Regions from separate parts of the Streptomyces sp. LARHCF249 genome, predicted to be linked through region 1. Evidence: riboswitches for the same ligand, from Rfam matches in the RefSeq annotation. Region 1 holds a riboswitch; each other region holds the start of a gene.
The links. A riboswitch is a leader RNA that binds a small molecule or an ion and turns the genes downstream of it on or off. The one in region 1 is predicted to bind cyclic di-AMP.
Positions count from the first base shown of each region.

Region 2: linked by a shared signal. The riboswitch ahead of ACIPUC_RS29000 (transglycosylase family protein) and the one ahead of ACIPUC_RS35435 (M23 family metallopeptidase) in region 1 are both predicted to bind cyclic di-AMP.
Region 3: linked by a shared signal. The riboswitch ahead of ACIPUC_RS17045 (M23 family metallopeptidase) and the one ahead of ACIPUC_RS35435 (M23 family metallopeptidase) in region 1 are both predicted to bind cyclic di-AMP.

Region 1 is NZ_JBIXJQ010000020.1:32,739-40,182, reverse strand. It holds gene ACIPUC_RS35445 (M16 family metallopeptidase) at 1-884, shown strand, start outside; gene ACIPUC_RS35440 (M16 family metallopeptidase) at 905-2,272, shown strand; cyclic di-AMP (ydaO/yuaA leader) riboswitch at 2,479-2,638, shown strand; gene ACIPUC_RS35435 (M23 family metallopeptidase) at 2,651-3,448, shown strand; gene ACIPUC_RS35430 (GntR family transcriptional regulator) at 3,651-4,328, shown strand; gene ACIPUC_RS35425 (HPr family phosphocarrier protein) at 4,574-4,855, opposite strand; gene ACIPUC_RS35420 (bifunctional acetate--CoA ligase family protein/GNAT family N-acetyltransferase) at 5,040-7,444, shown strand, end outside.
Region 2 is NZ_JBIXJQ010000011.1:193,225-200,668, forward strand. It holds gene ACIPUC_RS28990 (cytochrome P450 family protein) at 1-1,246, shown strand, start outside; gene ACIPUC_RS28995 (transglycosylase family protein) at 1,350-2,408, shown strand; cyclic di-AMP (ydaO/yuaA leader) riboswitch at 2,685-2,857, shown strand; gene ACIPUC_RS29000 (transglycosylase family protein) at 2,861-3,553, shown strand; gene eno (phosphopyruvate hydratase) at 3,826-5,112, shown strand; gene ACIPUC_RS29010 (FtsB family cell division protein) at 5,203-5,694, shown strand; gene ACIPUC_RS29015 (DUF501 domain-containing protein) at 5,738-6,277, shown strand; gene ACIPUC_RS29020 (Ppx/GppA phosphatase family protein) at 6,274-7,215, shown strand.
Region 3 is NZ_JBIXJQ010000005.1:470,454-477,897, forward strand. It holds gene ACIPUC_RS17035 (aspartate aminotransferase family protein) at 1-1,413, shown strand, start outside; gene hpnH (adenosyl-hopene transferase HpnH) at 1-1, shown strand, start outside; gene ACIPUC_RS17040 (tyrosine-protein phosphatase) at 1,498-2,289, opposite strand; cyclic di-AMP (ydaO/yuaA leader) riboswitch at 2,605-2,781, shown strand; gene ACIPUC_RS17045 (M23 family metallopeptidase) at 2,784-3,746, shown strand; gene ACIPUC_RS17050 (SGNH/GDSL hydrolase family protein) at 3,910-4,695, shown strand; gene ACIPUC_RS17055 (MBL fold metallo-hydrolase) at 4,808-6,016, shown strand; gene ACIPUC_RS17060 (ATP-binding protein) at 6,332-7,444, shown strand, end outside.

The DNA of each region.
Region 1 (7,444 bases):
TCGAGAAGCTGACCGCCCTCGCCTACCCCGAGGGCCACCCGTACCACCACACGCCGATCGGCTCCATGGCCGATCTCGACGCCGCGTCCCTGGAGGACGCGCGCGCCTTCTTCCGTACGTACTACGCGCCCAACAACGCGGTGCTGTCGATCGTCGGCGACATCGACCCGGCGCGCACGCTCGCGTGGGTCGAGAAGTACTTCGGCACCATCCCGTCGCACGACGGCAAGCAGCCGCCCCGGGACGGTTCGCTGCCCGACGTCATCGGCCGCGAGCTGCGCGAGGAGGTCGTCGAGGAGGTCCCGGCGCGTGCGCTGATGGCCGCCTACCGGCTCCCGCACGACGGCACGCGCGAGTGCGACGCCGCCGACGTGGCGCTGACCGTCCTGGGCGGCGGCGAGTCCTCGCGGCTCCACAACCGCCTGGTACGCCGCGACCAGACGGCCGTCGCGGCCGGGTTCGGCATGCTGCGGCTGGCCGGGGCGCCCTCGCTGGGCTGGCTGGACGTCAAGACGTCCGGCGGGGTCGAGGTCCCCGACATCGAGGCGGCCGTGGACGAGGAGCTCGCGCGGTTCGCCGCCGAGGGCCCGACGGCCGAGGAGATGGAGCGCGCCCAGGCGCAGCTCGAGCGCGAGTGGCTGGACCGGCTGAGCACGGTCGCGGGCCGGGCCGACGAGCTGTGCCGCTTCGCGGTGCTCTTCGGTGACCCGCAGCTGGCCCTGACCGCCGTGCAGCGCGTCCTCGACGTGACCGCCGAGGAGGTGCAGGCCGTGGCCGCGGCCCGGCTGCGCCCGGACAACCGCGCGGTGCTGGTCTACGAGCCGCTGGCCGGCTCCGACGAGTCCGCCGGCAACGACGACGAGAACGAGGGGGCGGAGCAGTGAGCGACACCGCAGCCGTCACGATGACCTTCCACCCGCGCCCGCAGGCCGGGGAACCGCAGCCGTGGGCCTTCCCGGCCCCCGACCGCTCGGTGCTGTCCAACGGCCTGACCCTGCTGCGCTGCCACCGCCCGGGCCAGCAGGTCATCGCGGTCGAGGTCAACCTCGCCGCCCCGCTGGACGCCGAGCCCGAGGGCCTGGACGGCGTGGCGACCATCATGGCCCGCGCCCTGTCCGAGGGCACCGACAAGCACTCCGCCGAGGAGTTCGCGGCCGAGCTGGAGCGCTGCGGCGCCACCCTGGACGCGCACGCCGACCACCCGGGCCTGCGGGTCTCCCTGGAGGTTCCGGCATCCCGGCTGCCCAAGGCCCTCGGCCTGCTCGCCGAGGCCCTGCGCGCGCCGGCCTTCGCCGACGCAGAGGTCGACCGGCTGGTGCGCAACCGGCTCGACGAGATCCCGCACGAGCTGGCCAACCCGCAGCGCCGCGCCGCCAAGCAGCTCTCCCAGGAGCTCTTTCCGGCCAGCCTGCGCATGTCCCGCCCGCGCCAGGGCACCGAGGAGACGGTCGCCCGGATCGACTCCGTGGCCGTACGCGCCTTCTACGAGGCCCACGTGCGCCCCGCCACGGCCACCGCGGTGGTCGTCGGCGACCTGACCGGCATCGACCTGGACGCGGTCCTGGCCGAGACCCTGGGCACGTGGACGGGCAACACCGCCGAGCCGCTCCCGGTGCCGCCGGTGACCGCCGACGACACCGGCCGCGTGGTCATCGTGGACCGGCCCGGCGCCGTCCAGACGCAGCTGCTGATCGGCCGGATCGGGCCGGACCGGCACGACCGGGTCTGGGCGGCGCAGGTGCTCGGCACGTACTGCCTGGGCGGCACCCTGACGTCCCGCCTGGACAAGGTGCTGCGCGAGGAGAAGGGGTACACGTACGGCGTGCGCGCCTTCGGCCAGGTGCTGCGCTCCACCGCCGACGGCAGGGGCGCCTCCATGCTCGCCATCAGCGGCTCGGTGGACACCCCGAACACCGCCCCGGCGCTGGAGGACCTCTGGAAGGTCCTGCGCACCCTGGCGGAGGGCGGCCTGACCGAGACCGAACGGGACGTGGCGGTGCAGAACTTGGTGGGCGTGGCCCCGCTCAAGTTCGAGACGGCGGCCTCGGTCGCGGGCACCCTGGCCGACCAGGTCGAGCAGGAGCTTCCGGACGACTACCAGGCGCAGTTGTACGCACAGCTCGCCGAAACCGGCACCGTGGAGGCGACGTCGGCGGTCGTGGAGGCCTTCCCCGCGGACCGGCTGGTCACCGTCCTGGTGGGCGACGCGGCGCAGATCGAGGAGCCGGTGCGGGCCTTGGGGATCGGCCCCGTGAGCGTCGTCACCAACTGACGGCCGCCGCGCGGCCAACTGACCGCACGACAAGGGGCCCTGGCGGGCTTGTCCGCCAGGGCCCCTTTTGTCCGTTTAGTGGAGAGGTTGCTTTTATGTGGTGTGGCGTACGCAACAAAAGGGCGTGTCTGTTTGGCGATTGACTGATGATCCGCCTAGCGTCACCCGTGCTGTCCGTCAGTTGTACCCGCCGCATCCGCGGCACCGGACAGCGATCGCCGAGTCCCCGTCAGGCGCGAGCCTGGGGAGCCGGGGACCCACATCAGTCCCTGGGGTGAATCGGACCGCCTCGCAAGAGGAGGCCCGTAGGAGACCTTCCTGCTCCGAACCCGTCAGCTAACCCGGTAGGCGAGAGGGAAGGAAAGGATCAGCCCCTTCATGGCGTTTGGCAGTCGTGCCGCCGGTAAGCACCGTGGTTCCAGTCGTCTGAGCCGCAAGACCGCCGGCTACGCCGGCATAGCCGCCCTCGCCACCACTGGTGTCGTCGGCTCCCTCGCCGCCCCGGCCTTCGCCGCGGACAACGGCAACACCCACTCCGCCCCGGACAACGCGCTCGGCGCGGTCGTCGTCTCCGACGACCTCGCGGGTGACATCGAGGACCAGGCCGAGTCCCAGCGGCGTGCCGCCGAGCACGCCGCCGCCAAGGCCCAGGCCGAGGCGGACGCGAAGCAGCGGGCCGCCGAGGCCAAGCGCCTCGCCGAGGCCAAGGCGAAGGCCGAGCGCGAGGCCGCCGAGCGCGCCGCCCGCGAGGAGGAGCGCAAGCGCCTCAACACCTTCGTCTCCCCGCTCGACAGCTCGTACGTCAGCACGCAGTACAAGGCGGGCGGCGGCATGTGGTCCTCCGGCAGCCACACCGGCATCGACTTCCACGCCGCCTCCGGCACCTCCGTGCGCGCGGTGGGCGTCGGCGTCGTGGTCGAGGCCGGCTGGGGCGGCGCCTACGGCAACAACGTCGTGATCAAGCACAACGACGGTACGTACACCCAGTACGGCCACCTGTCCTCGCTGCGCGTCTCCGTCGGCCAGCAGGTCACCCCCGGCCAGCAGATCGGCCTCTCGGGCTCCACGGGCAACTCCAGCGGCCCGCACCTGCACTTCGAGGCCCGCACCGGCGCCGACTACGGCTCGGACATCGACCCGATCGCGTACCTGCGCTCGCACGGCGTCAGCCTCTGACCGCGCCCCACCGCTTCACCGAAGGCCCCGGCTCCCCGAGCCGGGGCCTTCGTGCTGCTGCGCCGGAAACATGTTTGTCATTTCCGGCCGCTCTCGGAAATTATCGTGTGTTGCAATAGAGTCGCAGCACGCGCAGGCACGGCTTGTATGTGTGCGGCCTGATGGCGTGGCAGTCGAAATCGGAAATAGCGGAGGTCCGGTCTTGCGTATTCCCGCGCACGCGGTATGCACAGCGATCCGCGACGACATCGTCTCCGGGGTCTTCGAGCCGGGCGGCAGGCTGACCGAGGAGGTACTGGCCCGCCGGTACGGGGTCTCGCGGGTCCCCGTGCGCGAGGCGCTGCGGACCCTGGAGTCCGAGGGGTTCGTGACCACGCGGCGCCACGCGGGCGCCTGTGTGGCCGAGCCGACCGAGCAGGAGGCCGCCGACCTCCTCGAGCTGCGGATGCTGCTGGAGCCCCTGGCGGCGGCCAGGGCGGCCCGGCGGCGTACCGAGGCCCACCTCAAGGTGCTGCGCGGGCTGGTCAGGCTGGGCCAGGAGCGGGCCAGGCGGGGCCAGGGCGAGGACCTGCGCTCCCTGGGCGGCTGGTTCCACGAGACCCTCGCGCAGGCCTCCGGGAGCCCGGGCCTGATCGCGCTGCTCACGCAGATGCGGCACAAGCTGGCGTGGATGTACGTGGTGGAGGCGCCGGCCCGGCCGGTGGACTCCTGGGCGGAGCACGGGGCGATCGTGGACGCGGTGGCGCGGGGGGACGCGGAGCGGGCGCGGGCGCTGGCGTCCCTCCACGCCGACCGGGCGGCGGGCGCGCACCGGCCGCGGGCGCGGGCGGCCGTGAGCACTTCGCAACCTGCCGTAAACATGTCGAGCGGCCGTCATTAACAGGGCGCGTATACAAAGGGACGGCAGGAGCGGTATTCGTGCGCCGCGGCTGCCGATTTTCGCAATCAGCTCGGCCCGGGTGGCCTGAATTCGGTGCGCCGAATTCCTGTGAGCCGAATTCCCCTGCGTACACGCGAAAGCCGCGGCGCCCCGGATGGCGGGGGCCGCGGCTTTCGCGTGCGGACCGTGCGGACCGTGTGGGTCGCTGCGGTGTACCGGTCGACGGAGGTGTCGAACCCGAAGGGTCAGACGGTCTCGGGGAGCTCCTCGAGCCCCTCGGCGACCAGCTTCGCGAGGCGGTCCAGCGCCACCTCGGCGCCGTCGGCGTCGGACGCGAGGACGATCTCCTCGCCGCCCTGGGCGCCCAGGCCCAGAACCGCCAGCATGGAAGCGGCGTTGACGGGGTCGCCACCGGCCTTGGCGATGGTCACCGGGACGCCGGAAGCGGTCGTCGCACGGACGAAGATCGAGGCGGGACGAGCGTGCAGGCCCTCGGCCCAGCCGACGTTGACGCGGCGCTCTGCCATGGTGATGCCCTTCAGGTTCTTACGGTTGTCTAGACCAGTCTCTCACGGCACCCGGAATGCTCCGACCGACCTTCGGCCCGGATCCTCCGCCGTTCGACCTTCCCCAGCTTGCATCGTTTTGCCCTAGTCTGCCTGATGCGCCGCGCGCACACTGCAGGGCGGTTTCCGGCCGTAAGGTAGGCCCATGACCACCGAGTCGGACCCCTCGTACCCGGCCCACTGGGAGGCGGACGTCGTCCTGCGCGACGGCGGCACCGCCCGGATCAGGCCCATCACCCCCGCCGACGCGGGCCGACTGGTCAGTTTCTACGAGCAGGTCTCGGACGAGTCGAAGTACTACCGCTTCTTCGCCCCCTACCCCCGGCTCTCCGACCGCGACGTGCACCGGTTCACGCACCACGACTACGTCGACCGGGTCGGCCTCGCGGCAACCATCGGCGGGGAGTTCATCGGCACCGTCCGCTACGACCGCATCGGCGCCGACGGCCGGCCCGCCGCCGGCCCCTCCGACGAGGCCGAGGTCGCCTTCCTCGTCCAGGACGCCCACCAGGGCCGCGGGGTGGCCTCGGCCCTCCTCGAACACATCGGCGCGGTGGCCCGGGAGCGGGGCATCCGCCGGTTCGCCGCCGAGGTGCTGCCCGCCAACACCAAAATGATCAAGGTGTTCACGGACGTCGGCTACCAGCAGAAGCGCAGCTTCGAGGACGGCTCCGTCCACCTCACCCTCGACCTCGAACCCACCGCCGAATCCCTCGCCGTCCAGCGCGCCCGCGAACAGCGCGCCGAGGCCCGCTCGGTACAGCGGCTGCTCACCCCCCGCTCCGTCGCGGTGATCGGCGTCAGCCGCTCCGGCGCGGGCGTGGGCGCCGCCGCGCTGCGCAACCTGCGCGACAGCGGCTTCCACGGCCACCTCTACGCCCTCAACGAGGAGGTCACGCGCGACCTGCTCGACGGCGTACGGGCCTACCGCACGATCGGGGCCATCGGCGCGCCCGTCGACCTCGCGGTGATCGCGGTTCCGGCGGACCGGGTCCCCGAGGTGGTGGCGGCCTGCGGCGACCACGGGGTGCAGGGGCTCGTGGTGCTGTCCGCCGGATACGGGGAGAGCGGCCCGGCCGGACTCGCCCGCCAGCGCGAACTCGTGCGCCAGGTGCGCTCGTACGGGATGCGGCTGATCGGCCCGAACGCCTACGGGGTGATCAACACCGCGCCGGAGGTGGAGCTCAACGCCTCGCTGACGCCCGCGCCGATGCCGACGCGGGGCCGGATAGGCCTGTTCACGCAGTCCGGGGCGATCGGCATCGCCCTGCTCTCCGCCCTGGTGCGCCGCGGGGAGGGGCTGTCCTCCTTCGTCTCCGCAGGCAACCGCGCCGACGTCTCCGGCAACGACATCCTCCAGTACTGGTACGACGACGAGGCGACCGACGTCGCCCTGATGTACCTCGAAACCCTCGGCAACCCGCGCAAGTTCACCCGCCTCGCCCGCCGGACGGCAGCCGTCAAGCCGGTGGTCGTCGCGAAGGGCGGCCGCCACACCCCCGCCGGACACGTGGTCCCGGGCACCCGGCTGCCGGACGCCACCGTTTCCGACCTGCTGCGGCAGGCGGGCGTGATCCGGGTCGACACGGTGACGGAGCTGGTGGACGTCGGGCTGCTGCTGGCCTCGCAGCCGCTGCCCGCCGGACCGCGCGTCGCGATCCTCGGGAACTCCGAGTCCCTCGGGGTCCTCACCTACGACGCCTGCCTGACCCAGGGACTGCGGCCGCTGCCGCCGATCGACCTGACCACCGCGGCCTCGCCCGAGGACTTCCGTACGGCGCTGGCCGCGGCGCTGGCCTCCGACGCCAACGACGCGGTCGTGGTGACCGCGATCCCGTGGGTGAACGAGCAGGCTCCGGAGGACGACCTGGCCGAAGCCCTGCGGGAGGCCGTGGCCGAGACCCCGGGCAAGCCCGTGGCGGTCGTGCACGTGGAGCTCGGCGAACTGGTCGAGGCTCTCTCCGCCGAGTTCAGCGGCATTCCCGCCGCGCCGGCGGCCGAGCCCGCCGCGGGAGACCGGATCCCGAGCTATCCCGCCGCCGAGCGGGCCGTCAGGGCCCTCGCCGAAGCCGTCCGGTACGGGCAGTGGCGGCGGGCCGGCGCCGAGGCCGGGCACGTCCCCGAGTACGAGGACATCGACGAGCCCGGCGCCGCCGCCCAGCTGGCCCGGCTGCTGGCCGACGTCGACGGCGGAGCCGTCCTCACCCTGGCCGAGTGGGACGCCCGCGAGCTGCTCGCCCGGTACGGGATCCGCGTCCTGCCCGCCCTGCCCGCACCCAGCCCCGACGCGGCGGTCCGCGCCGCCGGGATCCTCGGCTACCCGGTCGCCCTCAAGACCACCGCCCCGCACCTGCGCCACCGCGCGGACCTGGGCGGCGTACGGCTCGACCTCCGGGACGAGGCCGAGCTGAGGCGCTCGTACGAGGACCTCACCGCGCTGCTCGGGAAGCCGGCGGAGCTCCAGCCGGTGGTCCAGGCGATGGTGCCCCGCGGGGTGGACACGGTCGTCCGCTCCGTCATCGACCCCGCCGCCGGCGCCGTCCTCTCCTT
Region 2 (7,444 bases), on a different contig from region 1:
GGCCTCCCCTTCCCCCACGGGACCGACCCTGTTCGACTGGGAGTTCGCGACCGATCCCTATCCGGCCTACGCCTGGCTGCGCGAGCACTCCCCGGTGCACCGCACCAAGCTCCCCAGCGGGGTCGAGGCCTGGCTGGTCACCCGGTACGCCGACGCCCGCCAGGCCCTCGCCGACCAGCGGCTCAGCAAGAATCCGGCGCACCACGCCGAGCCCGCGCACGCCAAGGGCAAGACCGGGATCCCGGGGGAGCGCAAGGCGGAGCTGATGACGCACCTGCTCAACATCGACCCGCCGGACCACACCCGGCTGCGGCGGCTGGTGTCGAAGGCGTTCACCCCGCGCAGGGTCGCCGAGTTCACACCGCGGGTGCAGGAGCTGACCGACCACCTCATCGACCAGTTCGCGGCGAAGGGGGAGGCGGACCTCATCCACGAGTTCGCCTTCCCGCTCCCCATCTACGCCATCTGCGAGATGCTCGGCGTACCGCGCGAGGACCAGGACGACTTCCGCGACTGGGCCGGGATGATGATCCGCCACGGCGGCGGTCCGCGCGGCGGGGTCGCCCGTTCCGTGAAGCAGATGCGGACGTATCTCGGGGAACTCATCCACCGCAAGCGGGATGATCTGGGCAATGACCTCATTTCCGATCTGATCCGGGCGAGTGACCACGGCGACCATCTGACGGAGGCCGAGGCCACGGCCATGGCTTTCATCCTGCTTTTCGCCGGTTTCGAAACCACCGTCAACCTCATCGGCAACGGCGTCCACTCCCTCTTCATGAACCCCGGCGAACGCGAGCGCCTCCAGGCCTCCCTCGCGGCCGGCGAGAGCGGCCTGCTGGAGACCGGCGTCGAGGAACTGCTGCGCTACGACGGCCCGGTGGAGCTGGCCACCTGGCGGTTCGCCACCGAGCCGCTGACCCTCGGCGGGCAGTCGGTCGCGGCCGGGGATCCGGTCCTGGTCGTCCTCGCGGCCGCCGACCGCGACCCCGGGCGGTTCGCCGAGCCGGACACCCTCGACCTCTCCCGGGCCGACAACCAGCACCTCGGGTACGGCCACGGCATCCACTACTGCCTGGGTGCTCCGCTCGCGCGACTTGAAGGACAGACCGCGCTTGCGACTTTGCTCACGCGTCTGCCAGATCTGGAACTCGCTGTTCCGCCCGAGGAGCTGCGCTGGCGCGGCGGACTGATCATGCGTGGCCTGCGCACCCTTCCCGTGCGCTTCACACCCCGAAACATCTGAAGGGCAACTGACCGGAAGTCAGTTGCCGACCGGAGTTGTGACAACCGTTCGAAGGCCGCTAGGTTCTGCCGTTATCCAGCCGTTATGCGAAAGGTGCAGCCTCATGCGTTCCGGGAACGGCCGCCACAGACGCCCCCGTCAGGTGCCCGCGATAGTCGTCACTGCCGGAGTCACCGGCTCCGCGCTGGCCCTGCCGCTGCTCGCCGCCACCGGCGCGAGTGCGGCCGACACGTCCACGTGGGACAAGGTCGCCGAGTGCGAGAGCGGTGGCGCCTGGAGCGCCAACTTCGGCAGCGGACAGTACGGCGGCCTGCAGTTCACCCAGGAGCAGTGGAAGAACGCGGGTGGCCTCGACTTCGCCGAGCGGGCCGACCTGGCGAGCCGTTCCCAGCAGATCGCCGTGGCCGAGCGCGTACTGGCCTCCCAGGGCCCGCAGGCCTGGCCGCTGTGCGCGGCTTCGGCCGGGCTGGACGGGCAGGGCGCCGCAGCCGCGGTCGACCCGGGCCTGCCCGGCGGCTCCGTGACCCCGACCGCGCCCTCCCGCCCGGACGACACCGTGCCCACCACCGGGCCCGGCAAGCCGTCCACGGACTTCGGCGCTCCGACGCACCCCGCGCCGAGCCCCTCCGGCACCCCGTCGTTCACGCTCCCCGACAGCCCGCTCGCGCCCTCCCTCGGACTGCCCGTCATGCCCTCGCCGGACGACCCCTCCACGGCTCCGGCCCCGGTGGACCCGACCGCGCCGACCACCCCCGTCAGCCCGGGTGAGACCACGGCGCCGCCGGTCGCCCCGCCGGCCACCCCGGGCCAGCCCCCCGTGACCCCGGGCGCCCCCGTGACCCCGGCAGACCCGACGGCGCCGGCGACTCCGGGTGTCCCGGACGCCTCGGCCGACCCCACCGCACCCACCGCACCGGCCGCACCGGCCCCCGAGGGCAGCGGCAAGCACCGCGGTGCGCCGGCCGCCGAGGCGCCGACCGCACCTGATGCCGCGTCGGAGCCCACGTACACCGTCAAGGAGGGCGACAGCCTGATCGCCATCGCGGACGCCAAGGGACTCGAGGGCGGCTGGAACGCGCTCTACGCGGCCAATGAGCAGGTCATCGGCAAGGATGCCAATCTGATCAAGCCCGGCCAGAACCTGGATCTAACTGCCGAATAAGGGCAGTTCGGGCGGCCGGAAAGAGTTGATTGTCCGTTTTCTGTAAGTGAGACATGTGTCTCTTCCGGTCAACTGGCGTGTCCCGCCCGGGGGCTTCCGCGAACCCCGTCCTCACCTGCGCAAATACCCGTACGAAGGGCGCAAGTAGGGGCTGTTTCTCCCCGATGGGGCTCGTTGAACATCGGGGAGGGACCTGTCTACCTTCTGAGTCGCCCGCCACCGCGGGCTCCTTCGACCGCATCGCCGAATCCTGCCGGCGGACGGGGGGAACAGTCGTCGCGTCAAGCGCCGAAGGCAGGAGCGGGGGAACCAAGGTAGGTGCCGGGAGCGGCCGTTGAGAGACGGTCACGCCACCGGCTAGGGGTTAAGACGTGCGCTAGGTCGCACGGCCGGGCAACTCACTCGCCCGAACCCGACAGCTCACCTCGTAGGCGTCGGTGAGGAGAATCTCCATGCTGCTTTCCGGCAAGGGCAAGCACCGCCGCGCCTCCAAGGCCGCCCGCATCGTCACGCTCGCCGGTGTCGCCGGTGTCGCCGTCGCCGCCCCCCTGATGGCCGCGGGCACCGCCAGCGCCGCCACCGCGTCCGAGTGGGACAAGGTCGCGCAGTGCGAGTCCGGCGGCAACTGGGCCATCAACACGGGCAACGGCTACTACGGCGGCCTGCAGTTCTCGTCCTCCACCTGGGCCGCGTTCGGCGGCAAGACGTACGCCGCGCAGGCCAACCAGGCCTCGAAGGCCCAGCAGATAGCCGTCGCGGAGAAGGTCCTCAAGGGCCAGGGCAAGGGCGCCTGGCCGCACTGCGGCAAGGGTCTGTCGAACTCCTCCTACACCGGCGGCGGCTCGACCGAGACCGCCCCGAAGCAGGAGAAGAAGACCGAGCCCAAGAAGACCCAGCCGAAGAAGGCCGAGCCGAAGAAGGAGACGAAGCGCTCCGAGGCTCCGACCACCCGTTCCGAGCGCTCCGAGGCCCCGGCCCCGAAGACCGGCAACGGCTCGTACGAGGTCAAGTCCGGTGACACCCTGGGCACCATCGCCGAGGCCAACGGCGTCCAGGGCGGCTGGCAGAAGCTGTTCGAGCTGAACAAGGACATCGTCTCGGACGCCGACCTGATCTTCCCGGGTCAGAAGCTGAAGCTCAGCTGAACACTGCGGCAATAGCCGCGGCAGCGCGCACCACGCGTAACAGCCCCACCGCCCGGCGCGTATCCCCCCACGCGCCGGGCGGTGGCGTGTGCGCCGGCAGAACGGCGATGACCAACAGCCGTATGTCCTGGAAGAGGGGTATTCGGGCCCTTTTTCGTCCCAGGGGCCGGGCGGTCGGCCGATCGAGAGCCCCGAGCCGGTTAGGCTCTAGTCGGCAAGGCCATCCCACGGCCTGATGCCACCGCACACCCAGCGTCACATCCCAGAAGGAGATGCTCGTGCCGTCCATCGACGTCGTCGTAGCCCGGGAAATCCTGGACTCCCGAGGCAACCCCACGGTCGAGGTCGAGGTGGGCCTCGACGATGGCAGCACCGGCCGTGCTGCAGTTCCGTCCGGCGCCTCCACCGGTGCATTCGAGGCCATCGAGCTCCGTGACGGTGACCCCGACCGTTACTTCGGCAAGGGTGTCGAGAAGGCCGTCCTCGCCGTCATCGAGCAGATCGGCCCGGAGCTCGTCGGCTACGACGCCACCGAGCAGCGCCTGATCGACCAGGCCATGTTCGACCTGGACGCCACCGACAACAAGGGCTCGCTCGGCGCCAACGCCATCCTCGGCGTCTCCCTCGCCGTCGCGCACGCCGCGTCCGAGGCCTCGGACCTCCCGCTCTTCCGCTACCTCGGCGGCCCGAACGCGCACCTGCTGCCCGTTCCGATGATGAACATCCTCAACGGCGGGTCGCACGCCGACTCCAACGTGGACATCCAGGAGTTCATGATCGCCCCGATCGGCGCGGAGTCCTTCTCCGAGGCGCTGCGCTGGGGTGCCGAGGTCTACCACACCCTCAAGAAGGTCCTGCACACCAAGGGCCTCTCCACCGGGCTGGGCGACGAGGGCGGCTTCGCCCCGAACCTGGAGTCCAACCGCGCCGCGCTCGACCTCATCGTCGAGGCCATCAAGCAGGCCGGCTACACCCCGGGCAAGGACATCGCGCTCGCGCTCGACGTCGCCGCGTCCGAGTTCTACAAGGACGGCAAGTACGAGTTCGAGGGCCAGTCCCGCTCGGCCGCCGAGATGACCGAGTACTACGAGGAGCTCGTCTCCGCGTACCCGATGGTCTCCATCGAGGACCCGCTGTACGAGGACGACTGGGCCGGCTGGAAGACCCTCACCGACAAGCTGGGCTCCAAGGTCCAGATCGTCGGCGACGACCTCTTCGTCACCAACCCGGAGCGCCTGGCCCGCGGCATCGAGGAGGGCTCCGCGAACGCCCTGCTCGTGAAGGTGAACCAGATCGGTTCGCTGACCGAGACCCTCGACGCCGTCGAGATGGCCCAGCGCAACGGCTTCAAGTGCATGATGTCGCACCGCTCCGGCGAGACCGAGGACGTCACCATCGCCGACCTCGCGGTCGCCGTGAACTGCGGTCAGATCAAGACCGGCGCCCCGGCCCGCTCGGACCGTGTCGCCAAGTACAACCAGCTGCTGCGCATCGAGGAGATCCTCGACGACGCCGCGGTGTACGCGGGCCGCAGCGCCTTCCCGCGCTTCAAGGGCTAATCACGCTCTTGCCTCCGTACGTCCCCGCACTCGGTCCCGTACCGTGTGCGGGGACGTATTGCGTAGTGCGTGCACAGGGGAGGCGGACCAATGGCCGGGAACCGGGATCGGTTCTCCACCTTCTCCACCGCGACCAGGCTCAAGCAGCTCGGCGAGCGGACCGCCGCCCATGTCTACCGCTCGCAGTCGCGCCGCCAGGTCCGCCGCAGCCGGCTGACCGGCCGGGCCGCGCTCCTGGTGCTCGTCCTCTGTACCCTGGTCGTCGCCCTCGCGTATCCGATGCGCCAGTACGTCTCCCAGCGTTCGGAGATCGCGGAGCAGCAGCGGGCCGCGGCCGCCGCGCGGGAGCGCCTGGAGCGGCTCCGCGACGAGAAGGCCCGCTGGCAGGACGACGCCTATGCGGAGCAGCAGGCGCGCAAGCACCTGCACTTCCTGCGCCCGGGGGAGATCGGCTACATCATGACCGACCCCGGGGCCCAGGCGGCGGCCGAGCGGCACCGGACCGGCCGGGCCGGCTCCGACCGCCCCTGGTACTCCAACGTCTGGGACGGCGTCGACAAGGCCGACCGCCCGGGCGACTGACCCACACTCCAAGCACACCGAAACGAAGAGACCTACTCCAGGCATGCAGACGCCCCCGCCCCAGACCGACCGGACCGAGCCGACCGACGCGGACATCGAGGCGTTCGAGCAGCAGCTCGGCCGCCCGCCGCGCGGGCTGCGCGCCATCGCCCACCGCTGCCCCTGCGGCCAGCCGGACGTGGTGGAGACCGCGCCGCGGCTCCCCGACGGCACCCCCTTCCCGACGCTGTACTACCTGACGTGCCCGCGCGCGGCCTCCGCGATCGGCACGCTCGAGGCCAACGGCGTGATGAAGGAGATGCAGGCCCGGCTCGCCGAGGACCCCGAGCTCGCCGCCGCCTACCAGGCCGCGCACGAGGACTACATCCGGCGCCGCGACGCCATCGAGGTGCTCCAGGGCTTCCCCAGCGCCGGCGGGATGCCGGACCGGGTGAAGTGCCTGCACGTGCTCGTCGGCCACTCGCTGGCCGCGGGCCCGGGCGTGAACCCGTTCGGCGACGAGGCCCTCGCCATGCTGCCGGAGTGGTGGGCCAAGGGCGCCTGCGTCACCCCGTGCGCGGAGAAGAAGGAAGAGTCGCTGTGACCCGGGTCGCGGCCGTCGACTGCGGTACGAACTCCATCCGCCTCCTGGTCGCGGACTGCGACCCCTCCACCGGCGACCTGGTCGAGCTGGACCGGCGGATGACCATCGTCCGGCTCGGCCAGGGCGTGGACAGGACCGGGCGGCTGGCCCCGGAGGCGCTGGAGCGCACCTTCGCGGCCTGCCGCGAGTACGCGGAGGTCATCAAGGAGCTGGGCGCGGAGAAGGTCCGCTTCGTGGCGACCTCGGCCTCCCGGGACGCGGAGAACCGCGCCGACTTCGTCCAGGGCGTCCTGGACATCCTGGGCGTCGAGCCCGAGGTGATCTCCGGGGACCGGGAGGCGGAGTTCTCCTTCACCGGCGCCACCAAGGAGCTGACCGCCCACGAGCACCTGGAGCGGCCGTTCCTGGTGGTGGACATCGGCGGCGGCTCGACCGAGTTCGTGGTCGGCGGGGAGCACGTGCGGGCGGCCCGTTCCGTGGACGTGGGCTGCGTGCGGATGACCGAGCGCCACCTCGTCGTGGACGGGGTCGTCAGCGACCCGCCGACCGAGGCCCAGGTGGCGGCCGTACGGGCCGACATCGAGGCGGCGCTGGACCTGGCCGCCGAGACGGTCCCGCTGGCCGAGGCCCGCACCCTGGTGGGCCTGGCCGGCTCGGTGACCACGATCGCGGCGATCGCGCTCGGGCTGCCCGAGTACCGCTCGGAGGTCATCCACCACTCCCGGATCTCCTACGAGCAGGTCCGCGAGATCACCGGCCGCATGCTGACGTCGACCCACGCCGAGCGCGCGGCGATCCCCGTGATGCACCCGGGCCGGGTGGACGTGATCGGCGCCGGCGCCCTGGTCCTCCTGGCGATCATGGAGCGCATCGGCGCCTCGGAGGTCGTCGTCTCGGAACACGACATCCTCGACGGCATCGCCTGGTCCGTGGCCTGAACGGCGGGCGGGCGAGGGGCTGTAGGGGCCTGCGGAGGGTCCTGAAACGGCCTGGGAGGGGTCCCGGGTCCCGTGATCCACACGAAGTTCGTGAAGTTCTTCACAAGGAAAAGGGGCCTGATGGGCCAACGGAAGGGTCTTTCGGACCCTTCCCGAGGCCCTCGGGCCCTTTTTCGTGGCCGTTCGTGCGATCGGCGGACCCGACGGGTTCCGCATCGGAGGTATGGAC
Region 3 (7,444 bases), on a different contig from region 1:
ACAGCGCAGCCACGGGACGGGGGCGGCCGGGGCAAGGGCTTCGACCTCGGCGCCCTGCTGGCCGAGCGCGGCGGGGAGCGGTACGAGCTGCACGCCAGGCACCTCAACCACCAACTGCCGCGGATGCTGCACACCATCGGCTTCGACAAGGTCTACGAGCGGGCCGAGGGAGCCCATTTCTGGGACGCCGAGGGCAACGACTACCTCGACATGCTGGCCGGGTTCGGCGTCATGGGCCTGGGCCGGCACCACCCGGTGGTCCGCCGCGCCCTGCACGACGTCCTGGACGCCCAGCTCGCCGACCTCACCCGCTTCGACTGCCAGCCGCTGCCCGGGCTGCTGGCCGAGAAGCTGCTCTCGTACAGCCCGCACCTGGACCGCGTCTTCTTCGGCAACAGCGGCACCGAGGCGGTGGAGACGGCCCTGAAGTTCGCCCGGTACGCCACCGGACGGCCCAGGATCCTCTACTGCGACCACGCCTTCCACGGGCTCACGGCCGGCTCGCTCTCGGTGAACGGGGAGGACGGCTTCCGGGACGGCTTCGCACCGCTGCTGCCCGACACGAAGATCCCCCTCGGGGATCTGGGCGCCCTGGAGCGGGAACTCCGCAAGGGGGACGTGGCGGCCTTCGTCGTCGAGCCGATCCAGGGCAAGGGGGTGCTCGCCGCCCCGCCCGGGTTCCTGCCCGCCGCGCAGGAACTGCTGCGCCGCCACAAGGCGCTGCTGATCGCGGACGAGGTGCAGACCGGCCTGGGACGGACCGGGGACTTCTACGCGTACCAGCATGAGCCGGGCGTGGAGCCGGACCTGGTGTGCGTGGCCAAGGCGCTCTCGGGCGGCTACGTGCCGGTCGGCGCGACCCTGGGCAAGGACTGGATCTTCAGACGGGTCTACTCGTCCATGGACCGGGTCCTCGTGCACTCCGCGAGCTTCGGCTCCAACGCCCAGGCGATGGCGGCCGGGCTGGCCGTGCTGTCGGTCATGGAGGACGAGGAGGTCGTCGCCAATGCCCGGGCCACGGGCGATCTGCTGCGCGGGCGGCTCGCGGCCCTGGTGGACGAGTACGAGCTGCTGCACGAGGTGCGCGGGCGCGGGCTGATGATCGGCATCGAGTTCGGCCGGCCGTCCTCGCTGGGGCTGCGCAGCCGGTGGGCCGTGCTCCAGGCGGCCCGCAAGGGGCTCTTCGCGCAGATGGTCGTGGTGCCGCTGCTGCAGAAGCACCGGATCCTCACCCAGGTGTCCGGAGACCACCTGGAAGTGATCAAGCTCATCCCGCCGCTGATCGTGGACGAGCGGGACGTCGACCGGTTCGTCGGCGCCTTCCGCGAGGTCATGGACGAGGCGCACGGCGGCTCGGGGCTGATGTGGGAGTTCGGCAGGACCCTGGTGAAGCAGGCCGTCGGCAACCGGTGACGGCCTGCCGGGTCACTGCGGCACCAAGCGGTCTCTGGGAAGCGGGCGCGGAGACGTGCCCCGCTTCCCGGGGACCGCTCGGCCTCAGTCGAGCAGCTGCCCGCGCAGGCGGTCGAGGGCCTGGGGGGTGAGCCCGAGGCCCTGCGCCAGGTAGCGGTCCACTCCGCCCCAGGCCTCGTCGATGGTGTCGAAGGCCGCGGTCAGGTACTCGGCGCGGGCGTCGAAGAGCGGGGCGAGGAGCTCCATCACCTCGGGGGAGCGGGCCTCCTGCGCCTGGCTGCTGCGGCGCACCCGGTAGCGGCGGTGCGGGGCGTTCGACTCCAGGTAGTCCACCACGATCGCCTCGCGCTCGACGCCCAGCGCCAGCAGGACGACGGCGATCGACAGGCCCGCCCGGTCCTTGCCGGCCGCGCAGTGCAGCAGGGCGGGGACGCTGTCCTCGGCGAGGGCGTGCACCAGCCGGCTGTGCTCGGCGGTGCGGTGCCGGATGATCGTGCGGTACGACTGCGACATCCGGGCCGCGGCCTTGCCGTCGCCCAGGATCGAGCGGAGCTGGTCGAGGCCGCCGTCGCGGACCAACTTCCAGAACTCCCGGCCGTCGGCCGGGTCCGAGAGCGGGATGTTGACGTTCCGCACGCCGGGCAGTTCGACGTCCGGCCCCTCCAGGGCGTGGTCGGCGCCGTTGCGGAAGTCGAAGACGGTGTGGAGCCCGAGTGATGCGAGGAACTCTGCATCGGTTTCGGTGGCATGTGCCAGATGTCCGCTTCGGAACAGTCGTCCCGGCCTGACCTGTCGTCCGTCAGAAGTCGGCAATCCGCCCACATCGCGGAAATTGCGCACTCCGGACAGTTCCGGCTCCTGTATCCGCTGGGTCAAAGGAACTCCTCCGGTTCGTGGTGGGACATCTGTCCGAATTGAGCTGGTTGGCTCCAACTTGCCATATCCGGCGGCGAGATCGGACGCGGCCCCGTGAGCCAGATCATACGGTGACCGTGAGTGCCTGATCGCGAAAGCCGAATGGCCCGGCCGGGGCGGTTGTTGACGGCGTGGAATGGACAGAGGGTGACCGGAATTCCGTCGGACCCTCATCCCGGTGATTCCTTTGGGGAATTCATGGCTTGTTCCCTACGGCCTGACTCGATTACCTTCGCGATCGATCCGGGTGGACCGCCTAATCCTGCCGCCTCCCGGAAACCGCACCCGACTATTCACGCGCGCGGCAGGAGCGGGGGAACCAGGTAAGCCGCTGTTCCGGATCTTTCCTCCGGAACGGCTAGGGGTGAAGTCGTATATGTTCCGTTCATGTACGGCCGGACATCTCCAGTCCGAACCCGACAGCTCACCTCGCAGGCGACGGAGAGGAATTCGCCATGCCTGCAAAGGGTAAGCACCGCCGTCCCAAGTCCCGTTCGCTTTCCCGTGGTCTCGCCGTCGCCGGCACCGGTGGTGCGGCTCTCGCGCTGCCCCTGATGGGTGCCGCCGGCGCCGGCGCGGCCACCGCTCCGGCCGCCGCTCCGGCCACGGCCCCCGCCGTGGCCCCGCAGCTCCCGCTCTCGCTCCAGGCCGCTCCCGCCGCCGTGGAGGCCGCGCCGACCGTGTACACGGTCGTGCCCGGCGACTACCTCTCCAAGATCGCCGCGGAGCGCCACCTCGACGGCGGCTGGGAGCGGCTGTACGCCGACAACCGCGAGGCCGTCGGCACCAACCCCTCCCTGATCCACCCGGGCCTGAAGCTGACCCTCGGCGCGAAGGCCAAGGCGGCCCCGGCCCCCGCCCCGGCTCCGGCTCCGGCCGAGCGGTCCTCGACCGGTTCTCCCTCCGCCGGCGAGGGCTCCTCCGGCGAACAGGACGCCCCGGCCCCCGCCCCGCAGCCGAAGCAGAAGCCGCAGAGCAGCGGCTCCTCCACCGAGGCGAAGGCTCCCAGCGGCGCCGGATTCGTGGCCCCGGTCAGCGGTGGGATCTCCACCCAGTACAAGGTCGCGGGCGCCATGTGGTCCTCGGGTTACCACACCGGCGTCGACTTCATCGCCAGCTCCGGCACCACGGTCAAGGCCGTCGGCGCGGGCACCGTGGTCTCGGCCGGCTGGGCCGGCGCGTACGGCAACGAGGTCATCGTCAGGCACGCGGACGGCAACTACTCGCAGTACGCCCACCTCTCCTCGCTGTCGGTCTCGGTGGGCCAGAGCGTCACCGCCGGCCAGCGCCTCGGCCTCTCCGGCTCCACCGGCAACTCCACCGGCCCGCACCTCCACTTCGAGATCCGCACGACCCAGTCCTACGGCTCGGACATCAGCCCGGTGAACTACCTCCGCTCGAAGGGCGTCACCATCTGACGGCAGCCGCCGTCGGAGCGCGAACACACGTCAGGCCGGGGCCCGAGGGGGGTCCCGGCCTGGCGTGTACTTATTCCTTATCCCTCGCGTGGTATAGATCACGGTCCGTCAACCCCTGCTTACGTTGGCGTAGGTCGTGTGCGCGGGTGAAGGATGTCGCTTTGTGGCAGCGACGACGACGACACTCAAGACCATCGGCTCGTACGCGGCGATCGGGGACAGCTTCACCGAGGGCGTGGGGGACCCGGGACCCGGGGATTCTTATCTCGGCTGGGCGGACCGGCTCGCCGTGCTCCTGGCCGACCAGCGTGACGAACACGACTTCCGGTACGCGAACCTGGCCGTGCGCGGCCGGCTCCTCGACCAGATCGTGGCCGAGCAGGTCCCGCGGGCCAAGGAGCTCGCCCCGGACCTCGTGACCTTCTGCGCGGGGGGCAACGACATCATCCGGCCCGGCACCGACCCCGACGACGTGGCGGAGCGGTTCGAGGCCGCCGTCGCCGACCTCACCGGGGCCGTCGGCCTGGTCATGATCACCACCGGCTTCGACACCCGGGGCGTGCCCGTCCTCAAGCACCTCCGCGGCAAGGTGGCGACGTACAGCGCGCACGTGCGCGCCATCGCCGACCGCTACGACTGCCCGGTGCTCGACCTCTGGTCGCTGAAGTCCGTACAGGACCGGCGGGCCTGGGACGCCGACCGGCTGCACCTGTCGCCCGAGGGGCACACGCGGGTGGCGCTGCGCGCGGCGCAGGTGCTCGGACTGGAGGTGCCCGCCGACCCCGACCAGCCGTGGCCCCCGCAGCGGCCGCGCGGCTCGGTGGACGTGACCCGGGACAACATCCAGTGGGCCCGCGAGCACCTGGTGCCCTGGATCGGGCGGCGGCTGCGCGGAGAGTCCTCCGGCGACCACGTCGAGGCGAAGCGGCCGGACCTGCTGCCGCTGTAACGGGCGCCGCAGAGGGGGGACGAGGGCCGCAAGCGGAATCCTTGGGGGCATGTGCGCGTTGGGAAGGTCGTAGACCGACGACCGTCCCGACCCCATCCTCCCAGGAGGCGCCTTGACCGGCTCCCGTCCCCCGCGTCCCCTGCGTCCGCGGCTGCGTGCCCTGCGGCCCGAAGCCTTCGGCGCGGACCCGTCCGGCAAGCGGCTGGAGCGGATCCACCGCTCGCCGAACTTCGCCGACGGCGTCTTCCAGAACCCGCTCGGGGCCCGGACCAGGCCCTCGGGGTCGATGGCGGAGTTCGCCAAGATCTACTTCCACCGGGAGCAGCGGGTGCGGCGCACCCCCGGCGCGCCGATCCCCGTGTACCCGACGACCCTCGCGGAGCTGGCCAAGCCGCCCGCGAGCGGACTGCGGATCACCTGGATGGGGCACTCCAGCGTGCTGGCGGAGATCGACGGGCGACGCGTGCTGTTCGATCCGGTGTGGGGCGAGCGGTGCTCGCCCTTCCCGTTCGCCGGGCCCAAGCGGCTGCACCCCGTACCCGTGCCGCTGGCCTCGCTGGGCCCGGTCGACGTCGTGGTGATCTCGCACGACCACTACGACCACCTCGACCTGCCGACGATCAAGCAGCTGGCCGGTACGGACACGGTGTTCGCCGTCCCGCTGGGCGTCGGTGCGCACCTGGAGCGCTGGGGCGTGCCGGCCGACCGGCTGCGCGAGCTGGACTGGAACGAGAGCACCAAGATCGCCGGGCTCTCGCTCACCGCGACGCCCGCCCGGCACTTCTGCGGCCGCGGGCTGCGCAACCAGCAGCACACCCTGTGGGCCTCCTGGGTGGTCGCCGGGGACGAGCACCGCATCTACCACAGCGGGGACACCGGCTACTTCCCCGGATTCAAGGAGATCGGCGCCGAGCACGGGCCCTTCGACGCCACGATGATCCAGATCGGCGCGTACTCGGAGTACTGGCCCGACATCCACATGACGCCCGAAGAGGGCATGCGCGCCCACCTCGACCTCCAGGGCGGCACGCCGCACGGCACGATGCTGCCGATCCACTGGGGCACCTTCAACCTGGCCCCCCACCCGTGGGACGAGCCGGGCGAGGGAACCCTCACCGCTGCGGCGGGCGCCGGAGCCGCGATCGCCCTGCCGATCCCGGGCCAGCCCTTCGAGCCGGGCGCCGCCGGCCTTCCGGACCAGCCGTGGTGGCGGCCGTTCGTGGTGGGCGGCCACGCCGCGGCCGAAGTGTCCGTCGCGGCGGTGACCGCCGGCCGGGCGGCGGGCGTGATCCGCGAGGAGCCGGAGGCCGTCGGCTCCTGACGGCCGGTCGGCCGGACGGACGGCCGCCTGCCGCCGGGCGGGCCCGCAGCCCGGGGGCCGGGCGGCCGCGGCGGGTCCGGGGCAGGGGGCGGCGCCCCGGCTCTCGGGGGCGCGCGGTCGGCGGGGCATTCGCCGGAAGGCGACCCGGGAGATTCGGGCGGCTGTACGAGCGCTCCACCGGGAGCGGGAAGCACCCCCGGGAACTTCGCCAACTGGGCGTCCGGGGCGGGACGGTGCGGTCTAGCGTGGGTATCCGGTGATCAACACCGGGCCCCGGGATCGCTGGGGGCCGGGCCCCACGTACCGAGGACGCCGATGTCCGGACTCCGCGCCGCCCGCCACGCCCCGTCGAGACACGCCGTCACCGGGCCGGGTCGGCAGATACGCCCCCAGCTGGTCCGCGCCGCCGTCCTGCCCACGCTCGCCGCCGGGCTCAGCGGCGCCGCCGCGGTCATCTTCACCCTCCAGCTCGGCGGAGGAGCCGGGGACCGGGACGCCCGGCTCTGGCCGGTGCTCACCGGCTGCGCCCTGCTCGTCCTCGGGGCCCTCGCCGCGGCGCTGCTCGGCGCGCAGCGCGCCGCCAAGGCCGTACGGGACCGGTGCGAGGCGCTGCGCCGCTCCAGCGTGCGCGGCCGCCAGGAGCTGCGCGGCGTCGCCGACCGGCTGGAGCGCGGCGAGGCTCCGCCCCGTCCGGTGCGGGGCGGCCCGACCGGGCCGCCGGCCGGCGTCGACCCGGCGGTGGTGGACGAGTTCTGGCTGCTGTCGCAAGAGCTGCGCGGGGCCCGTGAACAGGCCCACGCGACGCTCGTACGGCTTGCGGGACCGGCCGCTCCGTCCGACAGCGAGCGGAAGGTCGAGGTCTTCGTCAACCTCGCGCGCCGTCTGCAGTCCCTCGTCCACCGCGAGATCTCGCTGCTGGACGAGCTGGAGGACACGGTCGAGGACCCGGACCTGCTCAAGGAGCTCTTCCACGTCGACCACCTCGCGACCCGTATCCGCCGCCACGCGGAGAACCTCGCCGTGCTCGGCGGCGCGGCCTCGCGGCGCCAGTGGACGCGGCCGATCGACCTGAGCGAGGTGCTCCGCTCCTCGGTCGCGGAGGTCGAGCAGTACACGCGGGTCAAGGTCGTGCCGCCGGCGGGCGGCAGCGTGCGCGGCCATGCCGTCGCCGATGTGGTGCACCTGCTGGCCGAACTGGTCGAGAACGCCACGGTGTTCTCCGCCCCCGACACGGATGTGGTGCTGCGCGCCGAACGGGTCACCGCCGGGATCGCGGTCGAGGTGGAGGACCGCGGGCTGGGCATGCCGGCGGAGGAACAGCACCGGATGAACGCCCTGCTGGGCGACCCCGACCAGATCAGCGTCCGGAACCTGCTCGCGGACGGGCGGATCGGGCTGTTCGTCGTGTCGGCGCTGGCGCGGCGGCAC